Regions from separate parts of the Cellulosimicrobium sp. CpK407 genome, predicted to be linked through region 2. Evidence: predicted binding sites of a transcription regulator. Region 2 holds the regulator's gene; the other holds the start of a gene.
What was found. The regulator HspR, encoded in region 2, represses chaperone genes until heat shock. The targets are predictions, from matches to a motif close to AAGTTGAGTCNNNNNGACTCAACTT.
Positions count from the first base shown of each region.

Region 1: the regulator HspR is predicted to act here: its motif matches at 5,090-5,114, upstream of clpB (ATP-dependent chaperone ClpB).

Region 1 is NZ_JBGNYC010000037.1:37,845-45,525, forward strand. Features, by position in the region: gene ABWU78_RS15220 (alpha/beta hydrolase) at 1-648, opposite strand, end outside; gene ABWU78_RS15225 (enoyl-CoA hydratase/isomerase family protein) at 818-2,149, shown strand; gene ABWU78_RS15230 (ThuA domain-containing protein) at 2,239-3,324, opposite strand; gene ABWU78_RS15235 (LppM family (lipo)protein) at 3,616-4,962, opposite strand; gene clpB (ATP-dependent chaperone ClpB) at 5,168-7,681, shown strand, end outside.
Region 2 is NZ_JBGNYC010000054.1:7,338-15,018, reverse strand. Features, by position in the region: gene dnaK (molecular chaperone DnaK) at 1-1,775, shown strand, start outside; gene grpE (nucleotide exchange factor GrpE) at 1,772-2,434, shown strand; gene ABWU78_RS18055 (DnaJ C-terminal domain-containing protein) at 2,595-3,587, shown strand; gene ABWU78_RS18050 (heat shock protein transcriptional repressor HspR) at 3,730-4,131, shown strand; gene ABWU78_RS18045 (phosphotransferase family protein) at 4,154-4,882, opposite strand; gene ABWU78_RS18040 (DUF1540 domain-containing protein) at 5,092-5,400, shown strand; gene ABWU78_RS18035 (hypothetical protein) at 5,528-6,325, opposite strand; gene ABWU78_RS18030 (sigma-70 family RNA polymerase sigma factor) at 6,501-7,681, shown strand, end outside.

The DNA of each region.
Region 1 (7,681 bases), on a different contig from region 2:
CCAGTGCGGGTCCAGGCCGCCCACCACCAGCCGCGGCGCGACCCGGCCGACCGCGTCGACCACCCACGTCACCGGGCCCCGGAACACCCACGGCTTGTTGAGGTCGAACCACGGGCTGTTGAGCACGAGCGCCGCGAGCCGGCCCGGGCGCGCGTCGGCCCACAGGCTCGCGACGAGCCCGCCCGTCGAGTGGCCCAGCACGACGAGCCGCTCGTGCCCCTCCGCGCGGATCGCGCGCGCGGCGGCGTCCAGGTCGCGGGCGTAGACGGCGAGGTCCGTGACGAAGTTGGGATCGTCGTCGGGCCGGGACGGGGCGCCCGAGCCGCGCCCGATCGAGCGCCCGTAGCCGCGCAGGTCGAGCGCGTAGAACCGGTACCCGCGCGCCTCGACCGCCTCGGCGACGTGCGTCTGGAAGAAGTAGTCGATGAACCCGTGGACGTACAGCACCGCGGGACGCTCACCCGCGCCCGACGGCGGCTCCTCGCCCGCGGCGGACCCCCTGCCCGGCGCGGCGGACGGGGCGGCCGGACGTGCGCCGTCGGCCCTGCGGACGAGCGTCGCCACCGCGCCGTCCGGCAGGTCGAGGTCCCGCGCGACCCAGTCCTCGCCCAGCACGTCCGTGCGCCACCCCGTCCCCGTCCCGGCCATCTCGTCCACCGTCTCCTCCTCGTCACCGGCTCGTCCGACCTGTCAGCGTCCCACCGCTCCCCGGGCCCGTCGAGCGCTGGCACGGGACGGTGCGAGACGCGTCGGCGGCCCCGGGGCGCCGGGACCCGCGGCGCGCCGACGCCTCGCGGTGCGAGGTAGCGTGGCGCGCGTGACGAGCGAGATCATCGCCCGCGTCGACGACGGCGTCGGGCACCTCACCCTGGACCGGCCCCGCGCGCTCAACGCGCTCGGCGACGCGATGCTCGGCGAGATCGCCGACGTGCTCGAGGAGTGGCGTGTCGACCCGACCGTGCGCGTCGTGCTGCTCGACGGCGCCGGCGACCGCGGCCTGTGCGCGGGCGGCGACGTCCGCGCGCTCCACGCGTCGATCGTGGCCGGCAAGCAGGCCGAGGCACGCCGCTACTTCCGGCGCGAGTACGCGGTGGACGCGGCGCTCGCGGAGCTGCCCGTGCCCGTCGTGACGATCATGGACGGCATCACCATGGGCGGCGGGGTCGGCCTCGGCGCGCACGCCCCGGTGCGCGTCGTCACCGAGCGGTCGCGCGTCGCGATGCCGGAGACGCGGATCGGCTTCACGCCCGACGTCGGCGGGTCCTGGCTCCTGGCGCGCGCGCCCGGGCGGCTGGGGGAGATGCTCGCGCTCGGTGCCGTGACGATGGACGCCGCCGACGCGATCTTCGTCGGGCTCGCCGACCACTACGTGCCGAGCGAGCGGCTGCCCGTGCTCGCCGCCGACCTCGCCGCGCTCGCGAGCGCGGGGGTCGACCCGCTCGACGTCGAGGACGTGCGGGAGGTCGTGCGTCGCCACGCCCTGCCGGCGCCGGTCTCGCGACTCGTCACCCGACAGGCGGCGGTCGAGGCCGCGTACTCGGCGGACACCGTGCCCGAGATCCTGGCCCGCCTGCGCGCCGCAGCCCAGGACGGGGACGAGCAGTCCGGCGCCGAGGCCGACGAGCTCGAGCGGCTCTCCCCGACCGCGGTCACCGTGGCGCTCGCGGCCGTGCGCAGCGCGCGCGACCTCCCCGACCTGCGCGCGGCGCTGGAGCAGGAGTACGGCCTCGTCTCCTGGTTCGTCGACACGCAGCCCGACCTCGTCGAGGGCGTCCGCGCGCAGCTCGTCGACAAGGACCGCGACCCCTCGTGGAACCCGGCGACGCTCGCCGAGGTCGACCCCGGGGTCGGCGCCGAGGCGCTCGCCTACGTCCCCGCCGAGCCCCTGTGGGACGACGCGCTCAGCCCGCGCCTCGCACGCCGCGCGGTCGAGGCCGTCGTCCGCCGGTTCAGCGAGGACGAGCCGACCGCCCAGGAGCTGGCGGAGGCAGCCGACGACCTCGTGGTCGATCTCGTCCAGCGGCGCGACGACGGGGGCACGGTCGTGCACCTCGCGGACTCGTGCGGCGAGCACTTCCTCGACGGGTACTGGCCCGCGGTGCGGTTCGACGCCGTGGGCGACGTCGTCGAGGTCACCGTCGAGTCCTGACTCGCCGGTACGCACGCGCTCGCCGGAAGACGCCGAAGCGGCCACGCCCGGAAGGCGTGGCCGCTTCGGCCGGAGGTGGGCTCCCGAGGTCAGAAGACGAGCGTCTGCTGCCACTCGATCAGGTCGCCGATCTTCGCGACGAGGGTCTCGTCCTGGAGACCGTGCGCCTTCCCCTGGGCCTGCTTGAGGATGTGGATCGCGTCCGCGTGCGCGCCCGCGTCGGCGGCCGCCTCGGCCCGGTCGAGGTAGTCGCGCACGCCGGCGGAGAGCTTCTCCGCGCGGTTCGAGCCGGTCGAGAGCGACGTCACGATGCCGTCGACCTCCTTGAAGGTGACGCAGTCACCGCCGCCGCTCACCTTGCCGGCAGTCCACTCGATGCCCCCGGCGAGGTGCGCGAGGAACAGCGGGTCCGAGTAGGAGGAGTCGACGTGGCCGGCGCCCTCGTACCAGGACCGTCCGCCCTCGAAGTTCTGGCACCAGGCCAGGGGGTGGTCGTCGCCCATGGCGTCGCGGCCGGGGTTGTAGGTCGACTCGTCCAGCGTGATGAGGACGTGCACGTCCTCCCGCGGGTTGCTGGTGAAGTTGTACCACTCGTCGAACCTCGTCCACTCCGCGGGGAGCATCTCGGTCGACGGGTGACCGGGGCTCTCGACCCGCATCGTGGCCGTCTGCTGGGCCGGGTGGCTCTTGAACCGCGCCGACCCGCCGCTGAGCTCGCTGTACCACGGCACCGCGTGCATGGTGTCGGTCGCGGCGTGCAGGCCGACGTACCCGCCGCCGTCGCGGATGTAGCCCTGCAGGGCCGCGAGCTCCGAGTCGTTCAGCAGCCGGGGACGAGCAGGGTCCTGGTTGTTGGTGCCGTCGACCGGCGAGGCGAAGAGGATCGTCGCGTACTGCGAGAGGTCCTCGGCGCTCGTGAACGGCGTCGAGTCGAGCGTCAGCTCGGGCTGCCGCGAGTCCCACACGTCGACCGTGAACCCGCGCTCCTCGCCGATGGCGATGACCGCCTCGGTCGTCTCGTCGATGTGCGAGTGACGGAAGCCGAGAGTCTCGCCGACGACGAGGACCTTGTACTCGTCGTCGGCCGCGCTCGCCGGGACCGCGGCGACCCCGACCGCGAGAGCGCTCGCTGCAGCGGTGAGGCCGGTGGCCAGACGCCAGGCGTGATGCTTCATGGTGACTCCTCGTTGAGTGAACCGGTACGCCCCCCGACCGTCGGGCATCCAGGTGCCCGGCGGCTTCGAGCGACGGTATCCCGCCCCGTCCCTAAAAGGCAATACCGATAAACAAAATGCCGTCGGGTGGTGGGGACGAGGCTCGGGGACGCACGACGGCCCGCCCCGGTCTCGGGGCGGGCCGTCAAGGGTGGTGCTGCGGGCGGACCGGCGACGGGGGCCAGCGGGTGGTCAGCAACCGCTGGTCACCGACGGCTGGTCACCGACCACGCGCCGTCGGACGCGCATCCGTCACTCGGGCGGCGGGCGCAGGCGCGTCGCGTCGTCGATCTCGTCGTCCGGGCCGGCGGGGCTCGCCGGGCCGTTCGGGCCCGGGGCACCGGGCTGCGGCGGGAGGGGCTGGGTCGGCGCGGGCTGCTGGTACGGCGGCAGCGGCTGCGTCGCCCCCGGCGGGACGGGCGGCTGGGCGGGGAGCGGCGTCGTCGGCGACGACTGCGGGTGCGGCGCGCCGGGAGGGGCGTACGGAGCCGCGCCCGGGTAGCCCCCCTGCGGCTGCGGCGGGGCCGGCGGCTGGGCGCCGTACGGGCCCGGGGCCGGGGGCTGCGCCCCGTAGCCCTGCGGTGCCCCCGGCTGCCCGGGGTAGGCGCCCGGCTGCTGACCCGCCTGGCCCGGGTAGGCACCCGGCTGCTGTCCCGGGTACTGACCCTGCTGGCCGGGGTAGCCCTGCTGGCCCGGGTACTGGCCCTGGGGCTGGCCGGGGTACTGACCGGGCTGACCGGCCGCGGGGTACGCGCCCGGCTGACCCGGGTAGCCGCCCTGCTGGAAGCCGGCCGCCTGGCCGTCCTGCGTGCCCGGCTTGGAGCGGAGCACCAGCCAGAGCACCAGGCCGATGATGCCGAGCAGCACGACGCCGCCGATCACGAACCACAGCCAGGCCAGGGAGCCCGAGTCCGAGGAGTCGCCCGCGCTCTCCCCGCCGTCGGGCGCAGTGGCGCCGTCGGAGTCGTCGGTGGCCTCCTCGGAGCCCTCGTCGCCCGTGCCGGCCGCGCCGCCCGCGACGGCCGAGCCGCGCGCCGTCATCTCGTTGACCTCGCCGACGACCGGCGTCCAGGTCACGGTGTTGCCGTCGACGGTGCCGTTGGACTCGGAGACCTCGCCGGGGAACGTGATGGCGACCTTGATGTCGAGGCTGTCCATCATCTGCCGCGTCATCTCGTCGCCGGTCTCGGGGTTGAACTCCTCGCCCGTCATGTCCATCGAGCCGCTCACGACGTACTCGTCGCCCTCGCGCGTCACGGAGATGGAGTCGGTGGCGCCGGTGTCGAGCTGGGAGATGGGCTGGTCGGCGTACGTGATCCTGGTGCCGGTGTAGCCGTCCTGCGCGTACGGCTCCTGCGTCGCGCCCTCGGGCAGGTCGGACTCCATCTCGGAGCCCATCTGGTCCCACATCTCCTGCGGGTCCATGTCCAGGGACTGGGCCATCTCGTCGGAGAACGCCATCACGACGCTGCCGTCGAACGTGTCGTCCTCGTTGAGGGTGATGGCCATGTCCATCCTCATGCACCCCGCGAGGAACAGTGCGAGGGTGGCGAAGAGGGCGCCGAGGCCGAGTCGTCTGCGCAAGGGTGAGGAGTTCACCGGCCCAGCATGTCGCGGATCGTCGCCCGAGGCGAGGGACGATGCCGATTTGAGACGGAATGCGGCCGAGAGTTCATCCACGTCGGACGACGGACCACCGGGAGGTCGGGCGCGAGGCTGACGATCGAAGTTGAGCGGAATACACTCAACTTTGGAGTCGTTCCACTGGTCAGACCATCTTTTCGAGCACCACACCGGAGCACCTATGGAAACGAAGTTCACCACGATGTCGCAGCAGGCGATCGGCGAGGCGATCCAGACCGCGTCGGCCGCCGGCAACCCGCAGCTCGAGCCCACGCACCTCCTCGCCGCGCTGCTCGCGCAGGAGGGCGGGGTCGCCGTCGGGCTCCTGGACGCCGTCGGCGCGGACAAGCAGGCCGTCGGGCAGAAGGTCCGGGCCGCGCTCGTCGCGCTGCCCACGGCGAGCGGGTCCGCCGTCGCGCAGCCGACGCCGTCGCGCGCCACGTCGACCGCGCTCGACAACGCCGCGAAGGAGGCGCAGGCGCTCGGCGACGAGTACGTCTCCACCGAGCACCTGCTGCTCGGCATCGCCGCGGGATCCTCGCAGGCCGCGACGATCCTGCAGCAGGCCGGCGCGACCGCCGACGCGCTGCGGTCGGCGCTGCCCGCGGTGCGCGGGAGCGCGCGCGTGACGAGCCCCAACCCCGAGGGCACCTACAAGGCGCTGGAGCAGTACGGCACCGACCTCACCGCCGCCGCCGCCGAGGGCAAGCTCGACCCCGTCATCGGGCGCGACTCCGAGATCCGGCGCGTCGTGCAGGTGCTCAGCCGCCGCACCAAGAACAACCCGGTGCTCATCGGCGAGCCCGGCGTCGGCAAGACCGCCGTCGTCGAGGGCCTCGCCCAGCGCATCGTCGCGGGTGACGTCCCGACGTCGCTCCAGGGCAAGCGCCTCGTGTCCCTCGACCTCGCGAGCATGGTCGCGGGCGCGAAGTACCGCGGCGAGTTCGAGGAGCGGCTCAAGGCCGTCCTGGAGGAGATCCGGTCCTCCGACGGCGAGGTCGTCACGTTCATCGACGAGCTGCACACGGTCGTCGGGGCGGGCGCGGGCGGCGAGGGCGCCATGGACGCGGGCAACATGCTCAAGCCCATGCTCGCGCGCGGCGAGCTGCGCCTCGTGGGCGCGACCACGCTCGACGAGTACCGCGAGTACATCGAGAAGGACCCGGCCCTGGAGCGCCGGTTCCAGCAGGTGTTCGTCGGCGAGCCCTCGGTCGAGGACACCGTCGCGATCCTGCGCGGCCTCAAGGAGCGGTACGAGGCGCACCACAAGGTGACGATCGCCGACTCGGCGCTCGTCGCCGCGGCGTCGCTCTCCGACCGGTACATCACCGGGCGCCAGCTCCCGGACAAGGCGATCGACCTCGTCGACGAGGCGGCGTCGCGCCTGCGCATGGAGCTCGACTCCTCGCCGATCGAGATCGACGAGCTGCAGCGCGCGGTCACGCGCCTGGAGATGGAGGAGGTCGTGCTGTCCGAGTCGACCGACCCCGCGTCGCTCGAGCGGCTCGAGAAGCTGCGCGCCGACCTCGCCGACCGGCGCGAGGAGCTCGCCGCGCTCACCGCGCGCTGGGAGGCCGAGAAGGCGGGCCACAACCGCGTGGGCGACCTGCGCGCCAAGCTCGACGAGCTGCGCGTCCAGGTCGAGCGCGCGATCCGCGAGGGCGACCTCGAGACCGCGGGCCGGCTCCAGTACGGCGAGATCCCGCAGCTCCAGCGCGAGCTCGACGCGGCCGAGGCCGAGGAGCAGGCGGACGACGCGTTCGCGGCGTCCGGGCCCGAGGCCGCCCCGATGATCGCCGACAAGGTCGGCGCGGACGAGATCGCGGAGGTCGTGTCCGCGTGGACGGGCATCCCCGCGGGCCGCATGCTCCAGGGCGAGAGCGAGAAGCTCCTGCACATGGAGGAGGTCATCGGGGAGCGCCTCATCGGCCAGCAGGCCGCCGTCCGCTCGGTGTCCGACGCCGTCCGGCGCTCGCGTGCGGGCGTCGCCGACCCGGACCGCCCCACGGGCTCGTTCCTCTTCCTCGGCCCGACGGGGGTCGGCAAGACGGAGCTCGCGAAGTCGCTCGCCGACTTCCTCTTCGACGACGAGCGCGCCATGGTGCGCATCGACATGTCCGAGTACTCCGAGAAGCACTCGGTCGCCCGGCTCGTCGGCGCGCCCCCGGGGTACGTGGGGTACGAGGAGGGCGGCCAGCTCACCGAGGCCGTGCGGCGCCGCCCCTACTCGGTCGTGCTGCTCGACGAGGTCGAGAAGGCGCACCCGGAGGTCTTCGACATCCTGCTGCAGGTGCTCGACGACGGCCGCCTCACCGACGGCCAGGGCCGCACCGTCGACTTCCGCAACGTCATCCTCGTGCTCACGTCGAACCTCGGCTCGCAGTTCCTCGTCGACCCGATGCTCGACGACGCCGCGAAGCGCGAGGCCGTGATGAGCACGGTGCGGGCGAGCTTCAAGCCGGAGTTCCTCAACCGCCTCGACGACGTGATCGTGTTCGAGCCGCTCACGCTCGACGAGCTCGGCCGGATCGTCGACATCAGCGTCGCGCACCTCGCGAAGCGCCTCGCCGACCGGCGCATCACGCTCGACGTCACGACGGCGGCGCGCGAGTGGCTCGCGCTCGAGGGCTTCGACCCCGCGTACGGGGCGCGCCCGCTGCGCCGCCTCGTGCAGCGCGAGATCGGCGACCGCCTC
Region 2 (7,681 bases):
CGTCGGTGGTCGCCTTCTCCAAGACCGGCGAGGTCCTCGTCGGCGAGGTCGCCAAGCGTCAGGCGGTCACGAACGTCGACCGCACCATCAGCTCGGTGAAGCGCCACATGGGCACCGACTGGTCGGTGGAGATCGACGACAAGAAGTACACCGCGCAGGAGATCTCCGCGCGCATCCTGGGCAAGCTCAAGCGCGACGCCGAGGAGTACCTGGGCGAGCCCGTCACCGACGCGGTCGTCACCGTCCCGGCGTACTTCAACGACGCCGAGCGCCAGGCGACCAAGGACGCCGGGCAGATCGCGGGCCTCAACGTGACCCGCATCGTCAACGAGCCCACCGCGGCCGCGCTCGCGTACGGGCTGGAGAAGGGCAAGGAGGACGAGCTCATCCTCGTCTTCGACCTGGGCGGCGGCACGTTCGACGTCTCGCTCCTCGAGGTCGGCAAGGACGAGGACGACTTCTCCACGATCCAGGTCCGCGCGACCTCGGGCGACAACCGCCTCGGTGGCGACGACTGGGACAACCGTATCGTCGAGCACCTCATCAAGCAGGTGAAGAACAGCTCGGGCGTCGACCTGTCCAAGGACAAGATCGCGCTCCAGCGTCTGCGCGAGGCCGCCGAGCAGGCGAAGAAGGAGCTCTCGTCCGCGACGAGCACCACCATCTCGATGCAGTACCTCTCGATGAGCGAGAACGGCCCGATCCACCTGGACGAGAAGCTCACGCGCGCCCAGTTCCAGCAGATGACGCAGGACCTCCTCGACCGGACGAAGGCCCCGTTCCACAAGGTCATCTCCGACGCGGGCGTCTCCGTCTCCGACATCGACCACGTCGTGCTCGTGGGTGGCTCCACCCGCATGCCGGCCGTGACCGACGTCGTCAAGGAGCTCACGGGCGGCAAGGAGCCCAACAAGGGCGTCAACCCGGACGAGGTCGTCGCCGTCGGCGCGGCCCTGCAGGCCGGCGTCATCTCCGGCGACCGCAAGGACGTCCTGCTCATCGACGTCACCCCGCTGTCCCTCGGCATCGAGACCAAGGGCGGCGTGATGACCAAGCTCATCGAGCGCAACACGGCCATCCCGACCAAGCGCAGCGAGATCTTCTCGACGGCCGAGGACAACCAGCCGTCGGTGCTCATCCAGGTGTTCCAGGGCGAGCGCGAGTTCGCGCGCGACAACAAGCCGCTCGGCACGTTCGAGCTGACCGGCATCGCGCCGGCCCCGCGCGGCGTGCCGCAGATCGAGGTCACCTTCGACATCGACGCGAACGGCATCGTCCACGTCGGCGCCAAGGACCGCGGCACCGGCAAGGAGCAGAAGATGACCATCACGGGCGGCTCGGCGCTGCCCAAGGAGGACATCGACCGCATGGTCAAGGAGGCCGAGGAGCACGCGGCCGAGGACAAGAAGCGTCGCGAGGAGGCCGAGACCCGCAACCAGGCCGAGGCGTTCGTCTACTCGACCGAGAAGCTCGTCTCCGAGAACAAGGAGAAGCTCCCCGCCGACGTCGTCACCGAGGTCGAGGCCGACATCGCGTCGGTGAAGTCCGCGCTCGAGGGCGAGGACGCCGACGCCGTGAAGACCGCGCACGAGAAGCTCGTCGCGTCCTCGCAGAAGATCGGCCAGGCGCTCTACGCCTCGGCCGAGCAGGAGCAGGCCGCCGGCAACCCCGGCGCCGCGCAGGACGACGCCACCGCGGCCGCAGGTGCGACGTCCGCTCCGGACGAGGACGTCGTCGACGCCGAGATCGTGGACGACGAGGACGACAAGAAGTGACGTCCCCCGAGGACCGGGGCCCCGAGGAGCAGGCCGGGCGCGAGCCCGGTCAGGGCCCCGAGGACAAGCCGTTCCAGTTCACCGACAAGCGCAAGGTCGACCCGGAGACCGGCCGCCCGCGCGAGGGCGCGGGCGCCGGCTCCGCCGGCGGCTCGGCCGGGGACGACGCGGAGACGGACCCGCTCGCGGGCCTCGACTTCGAGCCGTCCGACGAGGCCGAGGTCGACGCGGCCGTCCTGGCCGCCAAGGCCGAGGCCGCGGAGCACCTCGACGCGCTCCAGCGCGAGCGGGCGAGCTTCACGAACTACCGCAACCGGTCGCTGCGCGACCAGGAGGCCGCGCGCACGAAGGGGATCGAGGACGTGCTCACCGCCCTCCTCCCGGTCCTCGACGACATCGACCGCGCGCGGCAGCACGGCGAGCTGACGGGGCCGTTCGCGGCCATCTCCGACAAGCTCGACGCGTCGCTCGAGAAGTTCGGGATCGAGCGCTACGGCGCGGTCGGGGACGAGTTCGACCCCACCGTCCACGAGGCGCTCATGCACCAGCCCGACCCCGAGGCCACCGCCACCACGGTGAACCTCGTCATCGAGCCGGGCTACCGGATCGGGGACCGTGTCGTGCGCGCCGCGCGCGTCTCGGTCGTCGGCCCCCAGTAGGCGGGACCACCGGCGTCCCCCGCGTGCCCGACGGCGCGGGCGCACCTCCCGCGCGGAGGTGCGCTCCGCCGTCGGGCACGCGAGGATCACGAGCAGCAGCATCGACAGCAGGCACGACACGAAGGACCAGGACCACGACCACCGACAGGAGGGAGGCGCCGTGACCGGACAGGACTGGATGGAGAAGGACTTCTACGCCGCGCTCGGCGTCCCCAAGGACGCCGACGACGCCACGATCAAGAAGGCCTACCGCAAGCTCGCGCGCAAGTACCACCCCGACCAGAACCAGGGTGACGCGGGCGCCGAGGCGAAGTTCAAGGAGATCGGCGAGGCGTACGCCGTGCTGTCGGACGCCAAGGAGCGCGAGCAGTACGACGCGATCCGGGCGATGGCCGGCGGCGGTGCTCGCTTCTCCGCGGGCCCCGGCGGCGCCGGGGGCGCCGGGTTCGAGGACGTGTTCGGCGGCATGTTCGGCGGCGGCGGCCCGGGCGGCACCCGGGTCCGCTACTCGACCGGCGGCCAGGGCGCGGGCGGCTTCGAGGACATCCTCGGCTCGATGTTCGGCGGCGCGGGAGCGCAGCAGTTCGGCGGCGGGCCCCGCCCGCGGGCCGGGGCGGACGTGGCCGCGGCCACGACCCTCCCGTTCCGCCAGGCGGTCGAGGGGTCCACCGTCACCTTCACGGTCGACGGCCGCAACGTCACCACCCGCATCCCGCCGGGCGTGCGCGACGGCCAGAAGATCCGGCTGCGCGGCAAGGGCCGCCCGGGCATGGCCGGCGGTCCCGACGGCGACCTCGTCGTCACCGTCCACGTCACCCCGCACCCGGTGTTCTCGCTCGACGGGAACAACCTGCGGGCGACCGTCCCGGTGACGTTCGCCGAGGCCGCGCTCGGGGCGACGATCAGCGTGCCCACGCTCGACGGCGCGTCGGTCAAGGTCAAGGTCCCGGCCGGGACGCCGTCCGGTCGCACGCTGCGCGTCAAGGGCCGCGGCGTGAAGACGGCGAAGGCGACCGGCGACCTGCTCGTCACCGTGCAGGTCGCGGTGCCGCAGAAGCTCTCGAAGGCGGCGCGCGAGGCGGTCGAGACGTTCGCGGCCGAGACGGACGGTCAGGACGTGCGGGCCGACCTGGTCCGCCAGGCCGCGGAGTAGGAGGGCCGTGATGGCCCACCGGAAGACTCAGAGCCTCCCGGTCGGCGAGGACTCACCACGGGGCGCCGGACGGGCTCCGGCGAGCGACGTCGACCAGGACGCGCCCGTCCTCGTCATCTCCCAGGCCGCGACGCTCGCGGGGATGCACCCGCAGACGCTGCGCCAGTACGACCGCCTCGGCCTCGTCGTGCCGCGCCGGACCGCGGGCCGCGGCCGGCGCTACTCGCTGCGCGACGTCGCGAAGCTGCTCGAGGTGCAGCGGCTCAGCCACGACGAGGGCATCAACCTCGCGGGCATCCAGCGCATCCTCGCGCTCGAGTCGCAGGTCGAGCGCCTGGAGCGCCGCATCGAGGCGCTCTCCGCGCGCGTCGAGCCCGGCGGCCGGGTGTTCGCGGCGGCGGCGAGCGGCGACGTCGTCGTCGTGCCGCGCGGGCGCAGCGTGCGCCGCGGGGTCGAGGAGGCGCTGCGCGAGACGCTCGTCGAGCACGGCGAGGCGCGCGCGCTCGTCATCTGGCGGCCCCGGCCCGACGACGCGGGGCCCTGACCTCGGCCGTTCCGCCCAGGTCTCAGCTCCGGCGCGCCTCGCGCGCGACGAGCGCCGCGGCGGCCGGGACGAGCGCGGCCTCCGAGGGGTCGAGGCCGGGGTCCGCGGCGCGGGTCCGCGCGGCGGCGTCGAGGTGCCGCAGGAGCGCCGGGTCGGCCAGGTGGAGGAACGCGTCCAGCAGGACCCGTGCGCCGGGCGCGAGCTCGTCGTCCTCGTCGGCGGCGACCTCCGCGAGGACGACGGCGGTCACGGCGAGGTCGAGTCCGGGTGGTCCGAGCCGGGCGTTCGTCCAGTGCAGGACGGCGGGGCCGTCGGCGGTGAGCACGACGTGCGCCGGGTGCAGGTCGAGGTGCACGACGCACGACCGCCCGGCGGCGGGCTCGTCGAGGGCCGCGGGCGACGGCGCGGTGAGCGCGGCGTACGCGGGTCCGCCCCGCGCCGGGGGCGGGACGGCGTGCAGCGCGTCGTGCAGCGCGACGAGGGTCCGGGCCGCCGCGGCGAGCGACGTCCGGCCGCCGAGGATCGACTGCAGGAGCGTCGGGCCCCGCAGGAGCTCCATGGTGAGGTCGCCGTCCGACGCGGCGTCGACGCGCGGGGCCGGGAAGCCCGCGGCGCGCACGTGCCGCATCACCTCCGCGGTGCCGACCGAGTCGGCCCCCGAGCGCGAGCGTCGCAGGACGCGGTCGGCGCCGACCGCGTACAGGTCGGCGTCGGCGCCCGAGAACAGCGGCGCGCCGAGCGAGGGGGCCATGAGAACGACGCTACGCCTCTCCTGCCCTCCTGACGAGGGCCGCGGCATCAGCCCTGGTCAGGCATTTCCGCAAGAATGCCGTGCGCTAATTGATGGATATTTCTGCATTTCTTAGCAAGGCCTTCCTTGCTATACACCGCAGAATTCCGGGAATACCGTGGACGCGGAAGCCCGGCCCGCCACGGGTCCTCGGAGAACAGGAGATCGCGATGAGCAGCCTCACGGAGATGCCCCAGGTCGTCGAGTGTTCCATCGACGGCTGCGGCTACAACCACGACCACGGGTGCCACGCCGGCGCGGTGACCATCGCCGGTCACGCGGGCGACGCCGAGTGCGCGACCTTCATCCCGCTGGGGACCAAGGGCGGCCTCGAGAAGGTGCTCGCGCACGTCGGGGCGTGCCAGCGCACCGAGTGCGTCCACAACTCCTCGCTCGAGTGCTCGGCCCCGTCGATCCGCGTGGGCGCCGGCGCGTCCGGCGAGGACAAGGCCGACTGCCTCACCTTCACCCCGCGCTGACGCGCGACCTCGACCTCCTCGGAGGCGGCCGGTCACCCACCGGCCGCAGACGCCCCCGGACGCCCCGTCCGCGCGCTCGCCCGCGCGGCCGGGGCGTCGCCGCGTCGTCGGCGGTCGTCGGCGGTCGTCAGCGCTGGAGCGCGTCGAGCAGCTGGACAGCAGCGGCGTGGGTGCGGGGGAGCGGCTCGGCCCAGACGCGCGGCGGTCGCCGCAGGATCGCCGTGACGCCCAGCGCGAGCCCCGTGCGCTCGATGTTGTGGCGGAGCACGGTGCGCAGCGCGTCGTCGTCGGCGCCGCGCTCCCCGAGCACGACGAAGAGCCCGTTGCCGAGCGAGGCCATGGGGTGGCCGTCGCCGAACGTGTGGGTGAGCGCGCGACCCATCGCCGCCGACCGCGCGAAGCGCTGCCACCCGGTCAGGTGGTCGAGCGCGACGTCCACGACGAGCAGGCCGTGCGTCGCGGCGGCGTCGACCCCGGCGCGCTGGGCGACGCCGTACGTCTCCCGGAGCCGCTGGACCAGGTACTGGGACGTCGCGAGGCCGGACTCGGGGTCCATGACCTCGGGCGTCACGGGGGTCGCCTCGTAGCCGTCGGACCACCCGACCGCGACCGCGCGGAGCAGGTCGGTCCCCGGCTCGCGGTCGTGCGCCCGGTACAGGCACACCACGTCGTCGATGGCCTCGCCGATCCCGACCCCCGCCTCGGCCCGCACCCGGCCGAGCCGTTCGGCGGCCGGCGTCCCGTCCCGCTCCTCGCACAGCGCCTCGGCGAGGGCGTCGACGGCAGGGTGGTACCAGTCGCCCGGTCGCAGCCAGACGCTCTCGGCGCTCGCGCGACGCCAGCGCTCGCGTACCGCGTCGGGAGCGGGCACGGTGTACCCGTGGAGGTGGTCCATGTCGATGAGACGGACGAGCGGCCGATCCATGACGCGAGTCGGCGAAGAAGTTCCCGGGACGCGGGGTCCGAGGTGAAATCGGGCGAACGGGGAGGACTCCGGCCGTTACCGTTCCGTCGCCGGACGCCCTCTGCCCCGAAGTTGGACGGCCGTCTACTATGGCCACCGTACGCCTCGGATCGGGGCGGTCTCCGGGGCGGGTGACATGACGCAGGCGCAGGAACGGGTGTGGAGCGAGGCCTTCAGCGACGCCGAGCTCATCTCCGCCGTGCGCGAGGGCGACACCAGCGCCTACGGCGTGCTGTACGAGCGCCACGCCGCCGCGGCCCGGACGGTCGCGCGCCAGTACGTCCGCTCGACCGCCGACGCCGACGACGTCGTCTCCGACGCGTTCGCCCGCACGCTCTCCGTCCTGCAGGGCGGGGGCGGGCCCGACGTCACCTTCCGCGCCTACCTCTTCACCGTCGTCCGACGCCTCTCCTACGACCTCGTCAACGGCGCGCGGCGCACCCAGCCGACGGACGACGAGCGCACGTTCGAGACGGCGTTCGGTCCCATGGCGTCCACCGAGGACCCGACCCTCGAGGGGTTCGAGCGCTCGACGGTCACGCGCGCCTACCAGGACCTCCCCGAGCGGTGGCGCGCCGTGCTCTGGTACACGGAGGTCGAGAACCTCTCCCCGGCCGAGATCGCGCCGATCCTGGGTCTCACCGCGAACGGCGTGTCCGCGCTCGCCTACCGCGCGCGCGAGGGGCTGCGGCAGGCGTACCTCCAGCAGCACCTGACGTCCGTGCCCGCCGAGGAGTGCCGCACGGTCAACGCGCTCCTCGGGTCGTACGTGCGCGGCGGGCTCGCCAAGCGCGAGACGGCGCGCGTGGAGTCGCACCTCGACGGCTGCGGCGAGTGCCGCGCGCTCGTGCTGGAGCTGGGCGACGTGTCGCACGGCATGCGCGCCGTCATCGCCCCCCTGGTCCTCGGCGTCGGCGCGCTCGGCCTCGTCGGGACGGCGCTCCCGACGGTCGGCGGCGCGGCCGTCGCCGGCGGTGTCGGTGCCGCCCTGCAGGGCTCGTCGAGCGGTGGCGCGGGATCGGCCGGCGGGTCCGGTGCGGCCGGCGGGTCCGGCGGTGCGGGCGCGGGCGCCGGTGGTGGCGCGGCGGGCACCGGTGCCGTCGGGGGAGCGGGAGCGGCCGCGAGCGCGGCCGGTGGTTCCGGCGCCGCGGTCGGGACCGGCGCGGCGTCCGTCGGCGGGGCGGCAGCGGCGGCCGGAGGCGCTGCCGCGGGCAGCGGCGCGCTCGCCGCCGCGGGTGCCGGTGGGCTCGTCGCGCTCGTCACGTCCGCGCCGCTCGCCGCGGCCGCCGTCACGGTCGGCGTGCTCACGGTCGCCGG